4 regions of the Aeromonas sp. R6-2 genome follow, and region 4 is predicted to be linked to each of the others. Evidence: predicted binding sites of a transcription regulator. Region 4 holds the regulator's gene; each other region holds the start of a gene.
The links. The regulator LexA, encoded in region 4, represses DNA repair genes until DNA is damaged. The targets are predictions, from matches to a motif close to ANCTGTNTNNNNANACAGNT.
Positions count from the first base shown of each region.

Region 1 (4,194 bases), on a different contig from region 4:
GTTAGGGGAGGGGGTGACGGTGGTGCGAGAGGAGCACATCCTGGCCGGGGCGCGCCGCTGCGCCTACCGGATCGACGCGACCGTCTGACGGTCAAGGGGCCATCAGGCCCCTGTCTGTTATGCCCTTCGCCGCCGGTGAGGGAGCGCCGATTATCTCCCACACCGAGAAGAGGGCCCGATGGCCCTCTTGTGCACTTAGCCTGCCAGTCGCTCGCGGGCGTTGGCCAGGGTGTTGTCGGTGATGTGTTCCCTTAAGCGAGAAGAGGGCCCGATGGCCCTCGTGTGCGCTTAGCCTGCCAGCAGCTCGCGGGCGTTGGCCAGGGTGTTGTCGGTGATGTGATCCCCCCCGAGCAGACGGGCCAGCTCGTTGAGTCGGTCCCGCTGGGCCAGCGGCTGCATGCGGGTTTCCGTGGTGTGGCCGTCGGTGTGCTTGCTCACCACCATGTGCTGGTGCCCGTTGCCGGCCACCTGGGGTAGGTGGGTTACGACCAGCACCTGGGTCGATTCCCCGAGCTGGCGCAGCAGGCGCCCCACCACGGCGGCGGTGGGGCCGCTTATCCCCACGTCCACCTCGTCGAAGATCAGGGTGGGGGTGGCCATCTGGCGAGCACTGATCACCACCAGCGCCAGGCTGATGCGCGACAGCTCACCACCCGAGGCAACCTTGCCGAGGGGTTGCAGCGGCTGTCCCGGGTTGGTGGTGACCATAAACTCGACCCGGTCGATGCCAAGGGGCGAGAGACTCTGCCCCCGATCGGCAACTACCTCGATGGCAAACTGGCCCTGGGGCATGGCCAGCTCGGTCATGCTCTCGCTGACCCGGCCGGCCAGCGCCTCGGCGTGACGGCGGCGGCTTTGGCTGAGCGCCTCGGCGGCGGTGAGGAAGGCCTCGCGCGCCTCGGCGAGCTCGGCCTCCATCCCCTCGAGGCGCGCCTCGTCGGAGCCGATGCGAGTCAGCTCTTCGGTCAGCCCCTGATGATGCAGGGCCAGCTCGGCCGGTTTGACGTGGTGCTTGCGGGCCAGCGAGATGGCCCGCGACAGGCGGCTCTCGAGCTCGATGAAACGCTGGGGATCGAGTTCGAGATTGTCCAGATAGCCGCGCAGCTCCCCATGGCTCTCTTGCACCTGGATGAGCGCCTCATTGAGCATCTCGAGCACTGGGGTGAGGCGGGAATCCATGCCGACCAGCCCTTCGGTCTTGTCGATGGCGACCTGCAGCAGGCTGGTGATGGTGGTGTCGTCGTTCTCGTAGAGCAGATCGATGCAGCTGCCGCACTCTTGCATCAGCTCGGTGCCGTTGGCCAGGCGCTGGTGCTCCTCTTCCACTTCCTCGAACTCGCCGGGTTGCAGGGCAAACTCGTCGAGTTCCTGCACCTGATATTCGAGCAGCTGGCGACGGGCCTCGCGCTGCTGCTGCTCGGCCTTGAGGCGGACCAGCTCGTTTTGCAGCTGGCGCCAGCGCTGGTAGTGCTCGCGCACCTCACCGAGGAGCAGGGTATGACCGGCGTAACCGTCGAGCAGGGCAAGCTGATAGTCGGGGCGCAGCAACAGCTGGTGAGCATGCTGACCGTGCACGTTCACCAGCAGCTGGCCCAGGCTCTTTAGCTGGGCCAGGGGCACGGGCACGCCGTTGATATAGCTGCGCGAGCGTCCCTCGGCCGAGACCACCCGGCGCACTATGCACTCTTCTCTCTCTTCGCTTTCCAGCTCGTTGCTGGTGAGCCAGCCGCGGGCGGCGGGGTTGCCGGCAAGCAGGAAACGGGCGCTCACCTCGGCCTTGTCGCAACCGGGGCGCACCATGCTGGCCTCGGCCCGCTCGCCCAGACACAGGCCCAGGGCATCGATGGCAATGGATTTGCCCGCACCGGTTTCACCCGTGATACAGGTCATACCCGACTGGAGATCGAGCTCGAGGAACTTGACGATGGCGAAGTTGGTAATGGTGAGCTGTGCCAGCATGGTCGCGCGTCCTGTGAGGCCATACATTACTGTTTATGTATCCAGTATATACTGGTTTTACATACAGTAAAGATGCCGGGCCGAGGATCTCGAAAAACGGCCCGCGCAGGGCCGAATGACACGGGGCCAGAAGGGCAGGGTTAGAAGAGCTTGCTGCCCCAGCCGAGCTTGTTGCGCAACACGTGGAAGTAGCTGTAATCGAGGGGATGCACCAGCTTGAGCTGGTGGTGGCTCTTCTTGATGATGATCTCGTCGCCCGGGTGCACCGCCAGGGTGATCTGGCCGTCGCAGCTCACCTGCATGGCGTCGTCCTGGTTGTCGGGAGAGACCAGCAGGCGCACCTCGCAGTCGGCGTCCAGCACTATGGGGCGGCTGCTCAGGGTGTGCGGGAACATGGGCACCAGCGTGATGGCGCTGAGCTTGGGGGTGAGGATGGCGCCGCCGGCGGAGAGGGAATAGGCGGTGGAGCCGGTCGGGGTCGCCACGATAAGTCCGTCCGAGCGCTGGCTGTACATGAAGCTGCCATCGATGTAGACCTCGAACTCGATCATGTGGGCGATCTTGCCCGGGTGCAGCACCGCCTCGTTGACGGCCAGGTTGCTCGCCTTGCGCTCCCCGTGGCGATAGACGGAGGCCTCCAGCAAGAAGCGTTGCTCGCTCTTGAAGTGGCCCGAGAGCACCTGCTCGAGGGGCACCAGATAGTCTTGCGGCGAGAGATCGGTGAGAAAGCCGAGGTTGCCCCGGTTGACGCCGATCACCGCCACGTCGAAGCGCGACAGGACCCGCGCCGCCCCCAGCATGTTGCCGTCGCCGCCCACCACGATGGCGAGATCGGCGCGCTCCCCGAGCTGCACCAGATCGACGATGGACTCACTGTCTGCGACGCCGAGGGCCTGTGCCACCCGGCTCTCGACCAGCACGGTGAAGCCGCGTTGGGTCAGGTAGTCGTGCAGTCCTTTGAGGGTCTGATTGGCGCCGTTGTGATGGGGTTTGCCGATGAGGCCTATGGTCTTGAACGGAGAATTCATGGTTTGCGTCGTATGTCGCCCGTGATGGGGCGAGTATACCGCGTTTGCCCCGCTTTTCTGCTGCTATATAGCCAAACCGGCGCATGCCCTCTTGAAAGCCGGTTCGTCGTCCCCATAATAGCCCCACGTAAAGAAGTTACCTGTAATTTGGAGATGTCATGAACCACGAAGAGCAGAAGGTCGAACAGGTGGAAGGGCTGGAAGATCACGTCGAGCAGCCCGATGTGGACAGCGAACTGACCCCGGAGCAGGCACGCATTGCCGAGCTGGAGGCCCAGCTCGAGGCTGCCACTGCCGCCGCGGCCGACGAGCGGGATCGTGCGGTTCGCGCCGTCGCCGAGATGGAGAACCTGCGTCGCCGCGCCGCCCAGGACGTGGAGAAGGCGCACAAGTTCGCCCTCGAGAAGTTTGCCGCTGAGCTGCTGCCCGTCATGGACAACCTGGAGCGCGCCATCGAGCTGGCCGACAAGGAGAACGAGGCCCTCAAGCCGATGGTGGAAGGGGTTGAGCTGACCCTCAAATCCATGCAAAACGGCGTGGCCAAATTTGGTCTGGTGGCGGTGGATCCCACCAACCAGCCGTTCGATCCCAACGCCCATCAGGCCATGAGCCTGGTGCCGAGCGCCGATGTCGCCCCCAACACCGTCATCGCCGTGATGCAGAAGGGCTATGAGCTCAACGGCCGCGTCATTCGTCCGGCCATGGTGATGGTCTCCAAGGCCGTCGACTGAGTCGTCCGGCCGGGAGTGAGCCCGCCCCGTGGCGGGCTTTTTGTTGATTTTTTTTAAGGCCTACCCCTTGAAGGGTCGATCCTGACCCCCATATAGGATTCAAGCCTGCGGCGGGAGTGGCCGGGGCGGTCGGGAAATTTATCGCCGACCCCTTGAAAGCCAGTGGGGGCGACCCTATCTAGCCGTTAACGAGACATAAAGGCAGGTTTGCCTGCCACATCAGTTGAAGCATTTGGAGATTCGTCAAATGGGTAAAATCATCGGTATTGACCTGGGTACTACCAACTCTTGCGTAGCCATCCTCGATGGCGACCACGCTCGCGTGATCGAGAACGCCGAGGGTGACCGTACTACTCCGTCCATCATTGCCTATGCCGATGACGGCGAAATCCTGGTTGGTCAGCCTGCCAAGCGTCAGGCCGTCACCAACCCGAAGAACACCCTGTTCGCCATCAAGCGTCTGATCGGTCGTCGTT
Region 1 is NZ_JBFODE010000047.1:24,694-28,887, reverse strand. Features, by position in the region: gene AB5Y48_RS12810 (helix-turn-helix transcriptional regulator) at 1-88, shown strand, start outside; gene recN (DNA repair protein RecN) at 289-1,959, opposite strand; gene nadK (NAD(+) kinase) at 2,100-2,987, opposite strand; gene grpE (nucleotide exchange factor GrpE) at 3,146-3,718, shown strand; gene dnaK (molecular chaperone DnaK) at 3,966-4,194, shown strand, end outside.
Region 1: a site for LexA is predicted at 2,009-2,028, ahead of recN (DNA repair protein RecN). Genes of this name have one in related genera too.

Region 2 (4,194 bases), on a different contig from region 4:
CCCCATCCTCGCTCCAGCGTGAGAGTGGCGCTCCCTCCTTGAGCCAGCCCTTGAGCTGCCCCCCCAGGGGATCGCCGCCAAGCGGCTTGCCTACCGGGGTGTTAAAACCGCTCTGGGCGGCCACAGTCCCTCCCTGGCTTATCAGCATCACATCGCCGCTGCCCCGGTAAAGATCCTCATCCATGCCCTGCACCACCTGCTGCAGACTGTCCAGGGCCAGATCCACACCCACGATACCGATCACCTTCCCCTCCTCCATGAGCGGAACCGTGACCGAGGTCATCAGACGGGATTGTCCCTCGACCTCATCCAGATAGGGCTCGAGCAGGCAGCTGCTGCGACTCTCCAGGCTACAGCGATACCAGTAATTGGCAGGGGTACCACTCTCATCGGGAGCGCTGTCGGCCAGATCCTCCTCACTCATGGTCTCGGCGACTATGCCCTCCTTGCCGCGCGCCCAGTAGACGGAGAAGCGCCCCTTCTCGTTGGAGCCCAGGGCACTCGAATCAACATAGTTGGCATCCTCACCATCGAGGGCATCGGGCTCGAATACCCCGTAGACACCGAGCAAGTTGGGAGCCGCCAGCAACGACTCGTGCAACATCTGGTTGAGGGCACCGCGCAGGGCCTCGGAGTGCATGAAATTGTCTTGGGCATTCTTGCGCTGGAAGAGGATCCCCTGAGCCAGCAGGGAGGCCCGATAGAAAGACTCATCCAGATAGGCCGTCACCCTGGCGGACTGGGCCAATCCCTGAGCCTGCATCACTTGCTGGGCGGCACCACGCGCACTCTCGGCGGTGCGCATCTCGATGCGAGACTGCACTTCACGCCCTTGATAGAGGGAGAAGCTGATGAGTGAAACCGAGAGCAGCAACAGGCAGAGACCGGCAGAGAGGGTGATGCGCCACTGGACCGAGAGAGATTTCATGGAAACATCCTTGTTGTATTCGATACCGAATTATATCGGCGGCCATGCTTCATAACTTAATAATATATTTATAAATCAAGAGCTAACTGTTCAGACGAGTCCCCTACTCCAACCACCACGCCCACCAGGCGAATGCCCCGGCCGCGAGCCCGAAGCAGCCCCTCGCGCAGCAGCGTCGGAAGCAATGCGGCATCGGGCCTTTCACAACTACGATAGACGGTCGTCTGCTGAAAATCGGCAAACTTGAGCTTGATCCCCACTCCCCGTACCGGTCGACGCCCCTGATGGCGCTCGAGACGACGCAGCAACTCGGGCCAGAGCGCCTCGAGACAGGTGAGAACCAAGGGCGCATGAGGGGGCAGATCCTCATCCAGGGTGGTCTCCACTCCCACGCTCTTGCGCTCCCGGCTCACTGCCACCGGTCGCTCATCTCTCCCCCAGGCTCGCTCGAGCAGTGCCTCTCCCGGTTTCCCCCAGAGACGGCGAGCCCGCTCGAGGTCGAGGGCTCTGAGATCTTCGCAGGTAATAAAGCCCAGCGCCGCCATCCGCTCGGCACTCTTGCGTCCCACGCCGGGGATCTGGGAGAGCGGCAACTGGCACACAAACTCATCGACCTGATGGGGGGCGATAACAAACTGGCCATCGGGCTTGTTGCGCTCGGAGCCGATCTTCGCCAGAAACTTGTTGGGGGCAACACCGGCAGAGGCGGTCAGGGCCAACTCCTCCCTGATCCGCTCTCGGATTTCGGCGGCGATCCGGGTCGCCGAGCCTCCCAGCAGGGGACATTCGGTCACATCCAGATAGGCCTCATCCAAAGAGAGGGGCTCGATGAGAGAGGTATAACGGCGGAAGATATCATGCAGCTGACCGGAGACCTCCTTGTAATAGGCAAGCCTCCCGGGCAGCAATACCAGGGGTGGGCAGAGACGGCGAGCCACCGCCGTCGGCATGGCTGAACGGACCCCGAAGCGACGCGCCACATAGTTACAGGTCGAGATGACGCCACGGTGCTCGACGCTGCCACCTATGGCCATAGGCACCTCACGCAGGGCCGGATCGTCACGCATCTCCACGGCGGCATAGAAGCAGTCCATGTCGATATGGATGATTTTACGTCCCATTGTGCCCTCCAAACCGACCGGTGACATGCCAAAAGCTGGATAAAAAAACAGTATACAGGTTGACCTGTGCATTTTGACAGTCCGCTCCCGAGAGAAAGGGGCTATCCCTAGGGGACTAATGGCCCCAGGAGAAGCAAATGGACGCACAAGCCGTCTGGCTGATGGTAATACTGGCCATGCCACTGGCCGCCAAAAATAACCCCACGGCCGAGTGCCAATGGCTCCACGATCGTATCGAGACGCTGGAAATTGCGATCAAGAAGGGAGATACCCTCGGCACCCGGGAAGAGCTGACTCGCTGGCGGGGTGAGTTCAGGAAGAAGGAGTGTCACCAGTATGACTACTGAAAAACAGCGCGGGGCCGATGGCCCCGCGCTGTGATTACTAGATGATGCGATTTTCTTCGAGCATCTTGCGGCGCGCCTCTTCGGCGGCCATCTTCTTCTTGCGATTGTCACAGGGTTCGGGACAGTCGCACTCCTTCTCGATGCCGATGGCACCCAGCCCCCCGCAGGAGCCGGAGATGGTCTTCTTCTTGATGATGTAGCCGATGGCCATGGCCGCGACAAATAACAGGAAGACGGCGAAGGTTATCAGAAAGATTTGCATATCACTTTCTCACCAGATAGGGCTTGAAGGCATCCGAGTACTCCTCACGGAACCCTTCGTCGGTCTTGGTAACCATGAAGATAGCCAATCCCTTCTCCCTGGCATAGGCCATTCCCTTCTCCGGTCCCATCACCGTCAGGGCGGTAGCCAACCCGTCTGCAGTCATGCAGGAGGGATGCACCACGGTCACTGATACCAGGCGGTGAGTGATGGGCTTGCCGGTCGCCGGATCTATGGTGTGGGAGAAGCGCTTGCCATCCATCTCGTAGTAGTTGCGGTAGTCTCCCGAGGTGGCGACGCCGTTGTCACCAACCACGATCACCTCCTGCACCGAGCCTTCCGCACTACCGGCTACCGGTTTCTCGATGGCCACCCGCCAGGGGTGTCCCTTGCCGTTGAGCCCCTTGATACGCAGCTCACCGCCAATCTCGACCAGGTAGTTGCGCGAGCCGAGCGCTTCTATGTATTCGGCTACCTTGTCCACACCGAATCCCTTGGCGATGGAGGAGAGATCCACATAGAGATCCGGTATGTCCTTTTGCAGGGTATCCGCATCGACCGAGGTGGTCACATGAAGATTACCCAGGCCTGTCTTCTGACGGGTCTGGGCAATCAGCTCATCACTCGGCACCTTGGTAGGCCGTTTGTCAGGGCCAAAGCCCCACAGGTTAACCAGAGGGCCAACCGTCACATCCAGCGCCCCCCGGGTCTCACGGCCCAGATGCAGCGACTCGGTCACCACCCGGGCAGTGTCACGAGAGACGACCACAGGCTTGCTGTCGCGGGTCTGGTTGAAACGGGAAAGCTCGGAGTCGGGACGATAAGTGGACATCTGGTCGTTGACCCGCTCGAGCAGCGCATCCACCTCGGCCTGAAAGGCCTCGGGGGTCTTGGCTATCTTGTCGGCGACCTTGATGGAGTAATAGGTTCCCATGGTGCTGCCGGTGATGTGGATCTCCGGCCCTGTGTTGACCTTCTCCTGACCGCACCCTGTCAAGAAAAAGGCCAGCCCGATAAGGGCCAGCCATGTCTTTACCGCAGAACGCATCGATTAGCCACCGAAGTCGTCGAGCAGGATATTTTCGTCTTCCACGCCCAGGCTCTTGAGCATGTTGATGACGGCGGCGTTCATCACGGGAGGACCACACATGTAGAACTCGCAGTCTTCCGGGGCCTCGTGGTTCTTGAGGTAGTTCTCATAGAGCACGTTGTGGATGAAGCCGGTGTAGCCGGTCCAGTTGTCTTCCGGCTGCGGATCCGAGAGCGCCACATGCCACTGGAAGTTGTCGTTTTCCGCCTGCAGCATGTCGAAATCTTCCACATAGAACATTTCGCGCTTGGAGCGGGCACCGTACCAGAAGCTCATCTTGCGCTTGGACTTCAGGCGACGCAGCTGGTCGAAGATATGGGAGCGCATCGGTGCCATACCCGCACCACCCCCGATGAACACCATCTCGTTGTCGGTCTCTTTGGCAAAGAACTCACCAAACGGACCGGAGATGGTCACCTTGTCACCCGCCTTCAGGTTGAAGATGA
Region 2 is NZ_JBFODE010000037.1:125,230-129,423, reverse strand. Features, by position in the region: gene AB5Y48_RS09365 (methyl-accepting chemotaxis protein) at 1-928, opposite strand, end outside; gene dinB (DNA polymerase IV) at 997-2,049, opposite strand; gene AB5Y48_RS09355 (hypothetical protein) at 2,187-2,396, shown strand; gene nqrM ((Na+)-NQR maturation NqrM) at 2,434-2,658, opposite strand; gene AB5Y48_RS09345 (FAD:protein FMN transferase) at 2,660-3,706, opposite strand; gene nqrF (NADH:ubiquinone reductase (Na(+)-transporting) subunit F) at 3,710-4,194, opposite strand, start outside.
Region 2: a site for LexA is predicted at 2,083-2,102, ahead of dinB (DNA polymerase IV). Genes of this name have one in related genera too.

Region 3 (4,194 bases), on a different contig from region 4:
TGGCACCAGCGCTGTACCAGATACGATCGGAATCGGGGATACTCAGGCTGCGATACTCAGGCTCGATCGGGCTGTTGTCATAGGCAAAGCCGATGCGGGCCTCCCAGCTCGGGTTGATGTACCAGGTGCCGCCGATGGCGTAGCGCATGGAGTCTTTAAACTTCTCCGGCTTGTAGAGACAGACGCCGGCACCATCGGCACTGACACAACTGTCGCTGGTGGCCTTGAGCTCCTGGAAGGCGCTCCAGTCGGTCCAGTTGACGGAGTAGTGCACCGCAAACTGGGGGTTGAGGCGATGATAGCCAGCCAGCTCGGCCTGAGCCGGCAGCTCCATATTCAGCTCGCCATCCACGGTTTGGCCAGGTTTGCCCGCACCGATGGTGGAGAGCCCCTTGTAGTCACCCTTAAACTTGATATTGACCTGAGAGCGGTAGGTCAGGGCCAGGCGGTTGTCCTGATTGAACTCGTAGAGAGCGCCCACGTTCCAGCCAAAGCCCCAGTCATCGCCCTTCATATGGCTGATATTGGTGTCGGCAGATACTTTTGATTTGGTTTGTGCGGAAATTGCGGGAGCGAGTACACCGGCGAAACGGTTGAGCTCGGCTTCGGCGTAGACAAAGTTAATACCGGCGCCGAGGCTAAAGCCCGGAGCGACGCGATAGGCCAGGTTGGGGTTGATATTGAAGGTCAGCAGCTCGGTATTACCCGCAGCAGAGCCGGCGCGATAGGCCTCCGGATATTCGGTGGAGAGGCCGTAGTTGGAGAACATGGCGATACCCCAGGCCAGATCCTCTTTCAGGGGCTGGATAAAGTAGGCGGCCGGTACGAAGGCATCGGGGGCAATACCTTTCTCACTGGCGGGGATCACACCGTTGATCTTGCCGTCTACATCCACATCCGGGTGGATATAGGTGCCGGAAACCGAGACCGCCATCTTGTCGAACATGGTCATGGCGGCCGGGTTGCGAGCCAGCACGGAGGCGTTATCGGCGACCGCGGCTTCACCGGCATAGGCACGGCCAAGGCCAGAGGCAGAGTGTTCGTTGAGCTGGAAGGCGGCGGAATAAGCCTGGGTGCTGGCGAGGGCCACGGCGGCAGCCAGCAGGCTCTTCTTGAAGGAAGCAGTAGTCATGATCGTCTCTCTTGGTGTTGATCTTTTCGGGTCAATCCTGACCCGTGCCGCTCGGATGGCGACAAGATCTTTGTTTTTTAGCTTCATATCCCATTGAATACCGGCGTGATTCTAATGATCTGGTAGGAGGTAAGAAATCAGACCAGTAGTGGGAGAATACACAATAGATAACGAACTGTTAACAGTTTGTTCTTGTAATGCGCATTGCCTGAGCAGATTGTCGATCTGCTGCACAAATTGGGTGAGTGGCACTCGAAGAGGGGGGCGATAAAAAGCCTCAATGCCGGTTACTGTGCATCTGCGGTTATAGGGCCTGACGACAGGGCCACGCAGTGGCCGACCATTCAGGGTGCTGCGACTGATAAAGGCCCAAAGGATGGCAGAGAGCCTTTCTTATCATCAGTCATGGTGAAATGGAGACTGACCCAGGTACCGCTGATTTCTGCCTTAATCATCGGCGGTGATGACATCGGGCAAAGGGGCGGCAGAGGCCGCCCCATATTTTCAATGGTTATGAAACAGATTCTGGCCAAAGGGGTGGCACAAGGGCGGGACAAAGATCTGCATCAGTGTGCCTGTTGCCTGGCGGGAGCGATCCAGACGCTGAAAGTCCAGATCGATGTCTTCGGGCAGCCAGCCGAGCACAGCGCTGAAACAGCCGTTTCCCAGGCTCTTCTCCAGGACCCCTTGCCAGTTCTTGATGCGGTTTCGGGGGAGCAGCAATACTCGGGTGGGATCGATCCCCTTGGATTGCAGATCGGCGGCGCTGGGAGCGCCCGGTGGGGCGAGTAACAGGATCCAGCCCGTGTGCAACCGGGTGCGTTTAAGCAGGTCGAGGATAGTGTCCTGAGCCGCCGGATCAGGGCGCAGGCAAGGTCTGTGGCGTGGCCAACTCGTGAAAGCGCTGGAGTGGGAGTGGATTGCGGCTAACTGGGTCATATCTCACCTGTACATAAAAACAAGCTGTATGGGTATACAGTAGTTTGTTCGTGCCTTCGGATCAACCTCTGTTGCTAAAAATGTGAGCACTGCAGGGGGTGTGGCTTGCCGCGGTCGCCGCCAGTGTCCATGGTTATAGATGCAGGCAATGTAAGGAGGGGCCATCATGGATGCGAGTCAGCTCAGGCTGCTGGATGCCAATATTCTGCTTGGGATCGTCAATGAGAAGCTGCGTTTGGAGTGCGGCTCACTGGAAGAGTTGCTCTCCTATTACGACATGAATGAAGAGGTGTTGAGCCGCCGTCTGCGGGAGATTGGTTACCGCTACGACCCTGCCAGCAACCAGTTCAAAGGGTGGTAGCACAGGTTGGACAGACAGTACCTTTTCTGGCATTGGTGCTGTCTGTTTTCTTTATGTGCTGGAGGGCCGTTTTTATGAAAACCTATTCAGCCATTTGTCTCGAAAATGCTTTCATATCTAATTGAATTGGAAGGGATTAAAAAGAATCCTTGAACAAGGTGAAAAGAAAGGGTTTTCATCATTTTCCTGTCATTTCTGGCGTTTAAAGTGTGACTTGGATTCACTTTTCATCGAACTGGTTTCGCTAGTATGCCTCCAGCCAGTTTTCATGATGAACATAATAATTGACTCACTCTATGAGCCGGGAAATTGGCCCCGCATTTCAGTAACGAAGGGAAAAGCTTATGGCAACCAAGAAGAAGACCGACATTCTCCTGGATAAGGAGCAGCTCAAGGCGAGCATCGTCCGTCACCTGCGCTCCACGCTCGGCACCAGTGAAGAGAAGGCTTCTCAAGAGTCCTGGTGGAAGGCAACCGCAGCCGCAGTCAACGAGCAGGTGTACGAGCGTCTGACTCGCACCCAGCAGACCCACCTCAAGCAAGACACCCGCGCCATCCACTATCTGTCGGCCGAATTCCTGATGGGGCGGTTGACCTCGAACAACCTCCACAACCTCTCTCTTTATAAAGTCTGTGATGAGGCGTTGGCCGATCTCGGACTGAATCTCAGCGACCTGTGCGAATGCGAGCCAGACATGGCCCTCGGCAACGGTGGCCTGGGCCGCCTGGCCGCCTGTTTCATCGACTCCCTGGCGACCCTGAGTTACCCGGCCATCGGCTACGGTATCCACTATGAGCACGGCCTGTTCCGTCAGGAGATCCAGGATGGCCGCCAGATCGAGCGTCCGGACTCCTGGCGTGAGTACGGCAACCCCTGGGAGATCTGCCGTCCCGAGTCGGTGCAGGAGATCCCGCTCTACGGCTATGTCGAAACCGTGTTTGGGGACGATGGCCGCATGAAGAAGGTGTGGCACGCCGGTCGCAAGATCAAAGGGGTGCCTTGGGATATCCCCGTGGTCGGGTTTGGCGGTCACACTGTCAACATACTGCGCCTGTGGGAGTCTCGCGCCTCCGAGTTCTTCGATTGGGATGTGTTTAACGCCGGTGGTTACCTCGACTCCCAGGCTGAGAAGGCCCAGGCCGAGACCATCTCCAAGGTGCTCTATCCCAACGACGAAACAGAAGCCGGCAAGGAGCTGCGTCTCATCCAGCAGTACTTCTTCTGCGCCTGCTCGATCAAAGACATCATGCGTCGCTACAAGCGTGCCCACGGTGATGACTTCAGCCACTTTGCCGACCAGATCGCCATCCAGCTCAACGACACTCACCCGACCATCGCCATTCCCGAGTTGATGCGGGTACTGGTGGATGAAGAGGATCTGCAGTGGGAGAAGGCGTGGGATATCTGCTACCGGGTCTTTGCCTATACCAACCACACCCTGCTGCCCGAGGCACTGGAGAAGTGGGCCGTCTACCTTTTCGAGCGGGTACTGCCCCGTCACCTCGAGATCATCTACGAGATCAACAGCCGCTTCCTTACCGAGAAGGTTGAGCCCATGTGGCCGGGTAACGATGCCATCAAGGCCAAGCTCTCCATCATCGAGGAGGGGGATGTCCGCAAGGTACGCATGGGTAACCTGTGCGTCATCGGCTCCAACAAGGTCAACGGTGTGGCCGAAGTGCACTCCCGTCTGGTCAAAGAAGATCTCTTCCCCGAATTCGACCAGATCTGGCCGGACAAGCTCTGCAACGTGACCAACGG
Region 3 is NZ_JBFODE010000006.1:242,834-247,027, reverse strand. Features, by position in the region: gene AB5Y48_RS01465 (outer membrane protein transport protein) at 1-1,132, opposite strand, end outside; gene AB5Y48_RS01460 (cell division inhibitor) at 1,637-2,071, opposite strand; gene AB5Y48_RS01455 (DUF4250 domain-containing protein) at 2,238-2,432, shown strand; gene AB5Y48_RS01450 (glycogen/starch/alpha-glucan phosphorylase) at 2,777-4,194, shown strand, end outside.
Region 3: a site for LexA is predicted at 2,077-2,096, ahead of AB5Y48_RS01455 (DUF4250 domain-containing protein). Genes of this name have one in related genera too.

Region 4 (4,194 bases):
CAGGCGGCGATAGGGGGCCAATACCATCAGCCCGCTCCGCCAACAGCGCCAAAGCACAGATAACGGCACCAGCCTGTGCACCAACCAGATGCCCAGCGACAGGGTCGCGTAGTCTGCCAACAGCGAGGCGATAGCGACACCTTTCACTTGCCAACCCAATCCCTGCACCAGTAGCAGGTCGAGCACGATGTTGAATACATTGCCGGCAATCAGCAGCCACATAGGCCCCCTGGCATAGTGCCGCCCCAGCAGCCACCCCAGCACCACCAGATTACAGAGGGCGGCGGGCGCTCCCCAGAGACGGATAGTGAGATACTCGGCCGCATAGTGTTGAACCTCGGCCGAGGCCCCGCTCAGTCCCAGCGCCACCGCAACCAGCGGGGTCTTGCCAATCAACAACAAGACCGCCAACAGACAGGCCAGTAACAATCCCCTGCCCAACAACAGCCGCATCTCGTGCTCGTCTCCCGCACCCAACGCCTGGGCGGTCAGGCCCGTGGTCGACATACGCAAAAAGCCGAGGACCCACCAGGTGAGGTTGATAAGGGTTGCCCCGATGGCGACCCCTCCAAGCAGGGAGGGGCTGTCCAGATGGCCAATCACCCAGGTGTCGACCAACCCCAGCAAGGGGACCGTCAGGTTGGAGAGCAACATGGGGAGCGCCAGCGCCAGGACCTGGCGCTGCTCACCCCACAGGCGTTGAAGCGTGCTCAAGAGGCGAGAGCGAGAGTGCGGATCTTCGCAAAATCACTGGCCATCTTGGCCATGGAGACGCGAGGGGGCTGCCCGGGAGCCATATCGGGCCTGAACACGGCCTGGATCTCCCCCTTGGGATTGATGAGGACGATAGAGGCGGAGTGATCGACCAGATAGTTCTTGGCATCGTGCTCATCGACGATGGAGTAGACCAGCCCCAGATTACGGACGAAGGGGAAGAGATTGCTCTGGCTGCCACTCACGGCCACAAACTCGGGGTTGAAGAACTGGGTATAGGTAGTCAGCCGGGCCATATCATCACGCTGGGGATCCACCGAAACGAAGATCACCTGGCTACGTTCATCCACCCGTTTTAGCTCGGGGTAAATGCCACGCAGGTCGGAGAGGGTGGTCGGACAGATATCGGGGCAGAAGGTATAGCCAATAAAGACGAAGCTCCAGTGCCCCAGCAACGCCTCCCGAGTAAACGGGGTGCCATCCGAGCGCTGGAGCGTAAAACCGTTGACCATGCGTGCGGGTGTGAAATAGGTCGCACTCTCCGGCATGCTGGGCTGACGCAGGGTGGGGTAGAGCAAGGCTCCTGCCAATACCAGGCTAAGGGCGACAATCACCAGGGTAGAGCGCCATTTGGTCATAGGGAATGCGCACCATGCATGAGAAGAGGTGCGCCATTGTAACCCAGCAGAGGAGTGGAAACACGAAAGGACGCATTCCTTAACGACCGGACCCTCTACGAGCGGCGTCCGGATGCCGGGCAACCCAGTCCTCCATGGGAATCACGATAGCCCGCTCATCCTGCGCCGAAGGGCGACGCTGCCATAAGGGGGTTAGCCGCACCACGTTGCTGCGAGGGCAACCCAGCCAGAGCGACCAGCCGGAAGCCCGGCGCAAAATCCAGAGAGCGTAAAACCGGGTCAGCCAGTTACCCTCGATGAAACGGGTAATATGAGTCAACGAGCCTATCCGGGCATGAGTGCGAGACATACCTGTCCTCCTTGCCGACCCCACAGGTGCGGCTGACATCAAGGCCCGGCTCCTCGGGCCACTCTCCCCTGCTCCCGTAAAAAGGGTGGTGTAAATGCGTTTACGACGACGCCGGGTCTTGCTCGACCTCTTGATAAGGATATAGACGAAAACCCGTCAACCGGGAGGGGTCATGGGTTCCTCTAACGATAACCCCATGAAGAAACGCGATAAAAGAAGAAGGCATTGGCTGGCATGGAAAAAGAAAACGGGGCTCATGGCCCCGTCTCATCACATCCAGTCAGCGTTTCGAATCACGCCAACCGCCAGCCCTTCGATGGAAAGGTGCTGGGAGGAGAGATCCACCTCGATCGGTGCGAGCTCCTCATTCTCCGGCAGCAGCCAGACCTGACTCCCCTTGCGCTGGAAACGCTTGACCGTGACATCATCATCCAGACGCGCCACCACCACCTGACCGTTGCGCACATCCTGGGTCTTGTGCACGGCCAGCAAGTCACCATCCATGATGCCGATGTTTTTCATGCTCATGCCCTGCACCCGCAACAGGAAATCGGCCCGTGGATGAAACAGGGTGGGATCGACCTGATAACGGCTCTCGATATGCTCCTGTGCCAGGATGGGTTCACCTGCGGCAACCTTGCCGATCAAAGGCAGCCCCTCCTCCTCGTTGGCGGCGTCCTCTTCGAGCAGGAGCCGGATGCCACGAGAAGTGCCCGGCATGATCTCGATCACCCCCTTCTTGGCCAGGGCCTTGAGATGCTCCTCGGCCGCATTGGCCGACTTGAAGCCGAGTTTCTGGGCAATTTCCGCCCGGGTCGGCGGCATGCCGGTCTCACTCATGTTGCTCTTGATGAGCTCCAGCACCTGGGATTGCCTGGGGGTAAGGGGTTTCATGATCGCACCTGTCTTTTTATACAGCACACTGGCAGTATATACAGTATGCATGCCAAGGCAAGACAAACCGGGGGTGATACTCATGCCATTGCTCCCCTTGTCGCAACTCATCGTACCTCTCGGCGACAAACGGCCGGTGATTTGCTATTCTCCTGCCGCCTTTTCAGAGGAGAAGTAACGCAGATGTCCCTTGGGCAGAGAATTTCCCGCGCCGCACTTCAGTGGCCGATCAATTGGCTGGTTAACCACAAGAGCCTGCCGGAAAACCCCATCGCTGAGCTCAAGCTGGATCCGGCTCGCCCCATAGTGTTCGCCCTCAAGACCAGCTCCATCACGGATCTGCTGACCCTTCAGCAGTGCTGTGCGGATCTGGGCCTGCCCGGCCCCTTCACGCCTCTCGAGCTGGCGGGACGCCCCCTGCCCCGTTACGTCTGCCTGGATCGCCCCCCTCCCCTGTTTGGCTCGCGAACCAAACCCCTGCCCTTCCTCCAGGAGTTTCAGCAACTGCTGGACCTGCACAAGCAGGATCCCGAGCTCGACATCCAGCTAGTGCCGGTGACCCTGTTCTGGGGGCGTGCCCCGGGACGTGAAGAAGAGGAGGTGTCGAGCCTCAATATCATCAGTGCGCTGGCGCCCAACATGCTGAAGAAGGCGCTGATCGTGGCCCTGAAGGGACGCGAGAATCTGGTGCGCTTCTCCCCTCCCGTTTCGTTGCGCTATATGGCCGACAAGCACGGGACTGACCAGGCTATCGCCCACAAGCTGGCCCGGGTTGCACGGGTCCACTTTGGCCGGCAACAGCTGGCCGCCACCGGTCCCAAGCTCCCCAATCGCCACCTGCTGTTTCAGCAGTTGCTCGACTCGGCCACTATCCAGAACGCCATTCGGGAAGAGGCCAGCCGCGATAACCTCAGCGAGGAGAAGGCTCGCAAGCGAGCCCTCGGTTACATGGATGAGATCGCCTCCGATTTCTCCTATCGCCTCATCCGTATCGGCGAAAGTCTCCTCGGCTGGCTCTGGAACAAACTCTATCGCGGCCTGTCGGTGCATGGTGCCGAGCGGGTGAGACAGTTGGCCCAGGAGGGGCACGAGATCGTCTATGTGCCCTGTCACCGTAGCCACATGGATTACCTGCTGCTCTCCTACGTCATCTATCACCAGGGCATGGTACCGCCGCACATTGCGGCAGGGATCAACCTCAACTTCTGGCCGGCCGGCCCCCTGTTCCGACGCGGCGGCGCCTTCTTTATCCGGCGCACCTTCAAGGGGAATCCCCTCTACAGCACCGTTTTCCGTGAATACCTGAATCTGCTCTTCACCAAGGGCTATTCGGTCGAGTTCTTTACGGAAGGAGGACGCTCACGTACCGGTCGTCTGCTGCCGCCCAAGACCGGCATGCTGGCGATGACCCTGCAAGCCATGATGCGCGGTCTCGACCGTCCCCTCACCTTCGTCCCCGTCTATCTGGGTTACGAGCACGTGATGGAGGTCAACACCTATCACAAAGAGCTGCAAGGCAGTCGCAAGGAAAAAGAGAGCTTCCTGCAGGTGCTCGGCATCCTGAAGAAGCTGCGCAATTACGGCCGGGGCTTCGTCAAC
Region 4 is NZ_JBFODE010000036.1:11,490-15,683, forward strand. Features, by position in the region: gene AB5Y48_RS08695 (MATE family efflux transporter) at 1-654, opposite strand, end outside; gene AB5Y48_RS08700 (SCO family protein) at 711-1,352, opposite strand; gene AB5Y48_RS08705 (hypothetical protein) at 1,432-1,701, opposite strand; gene lexA (transcriptional repressor LexA) at 1,972-2,595, opposite strand; gene plsB (glycerol-3-phosphate 1-O-acyltransferase PlsB) at 2,779-4,194, shown strand, end outside.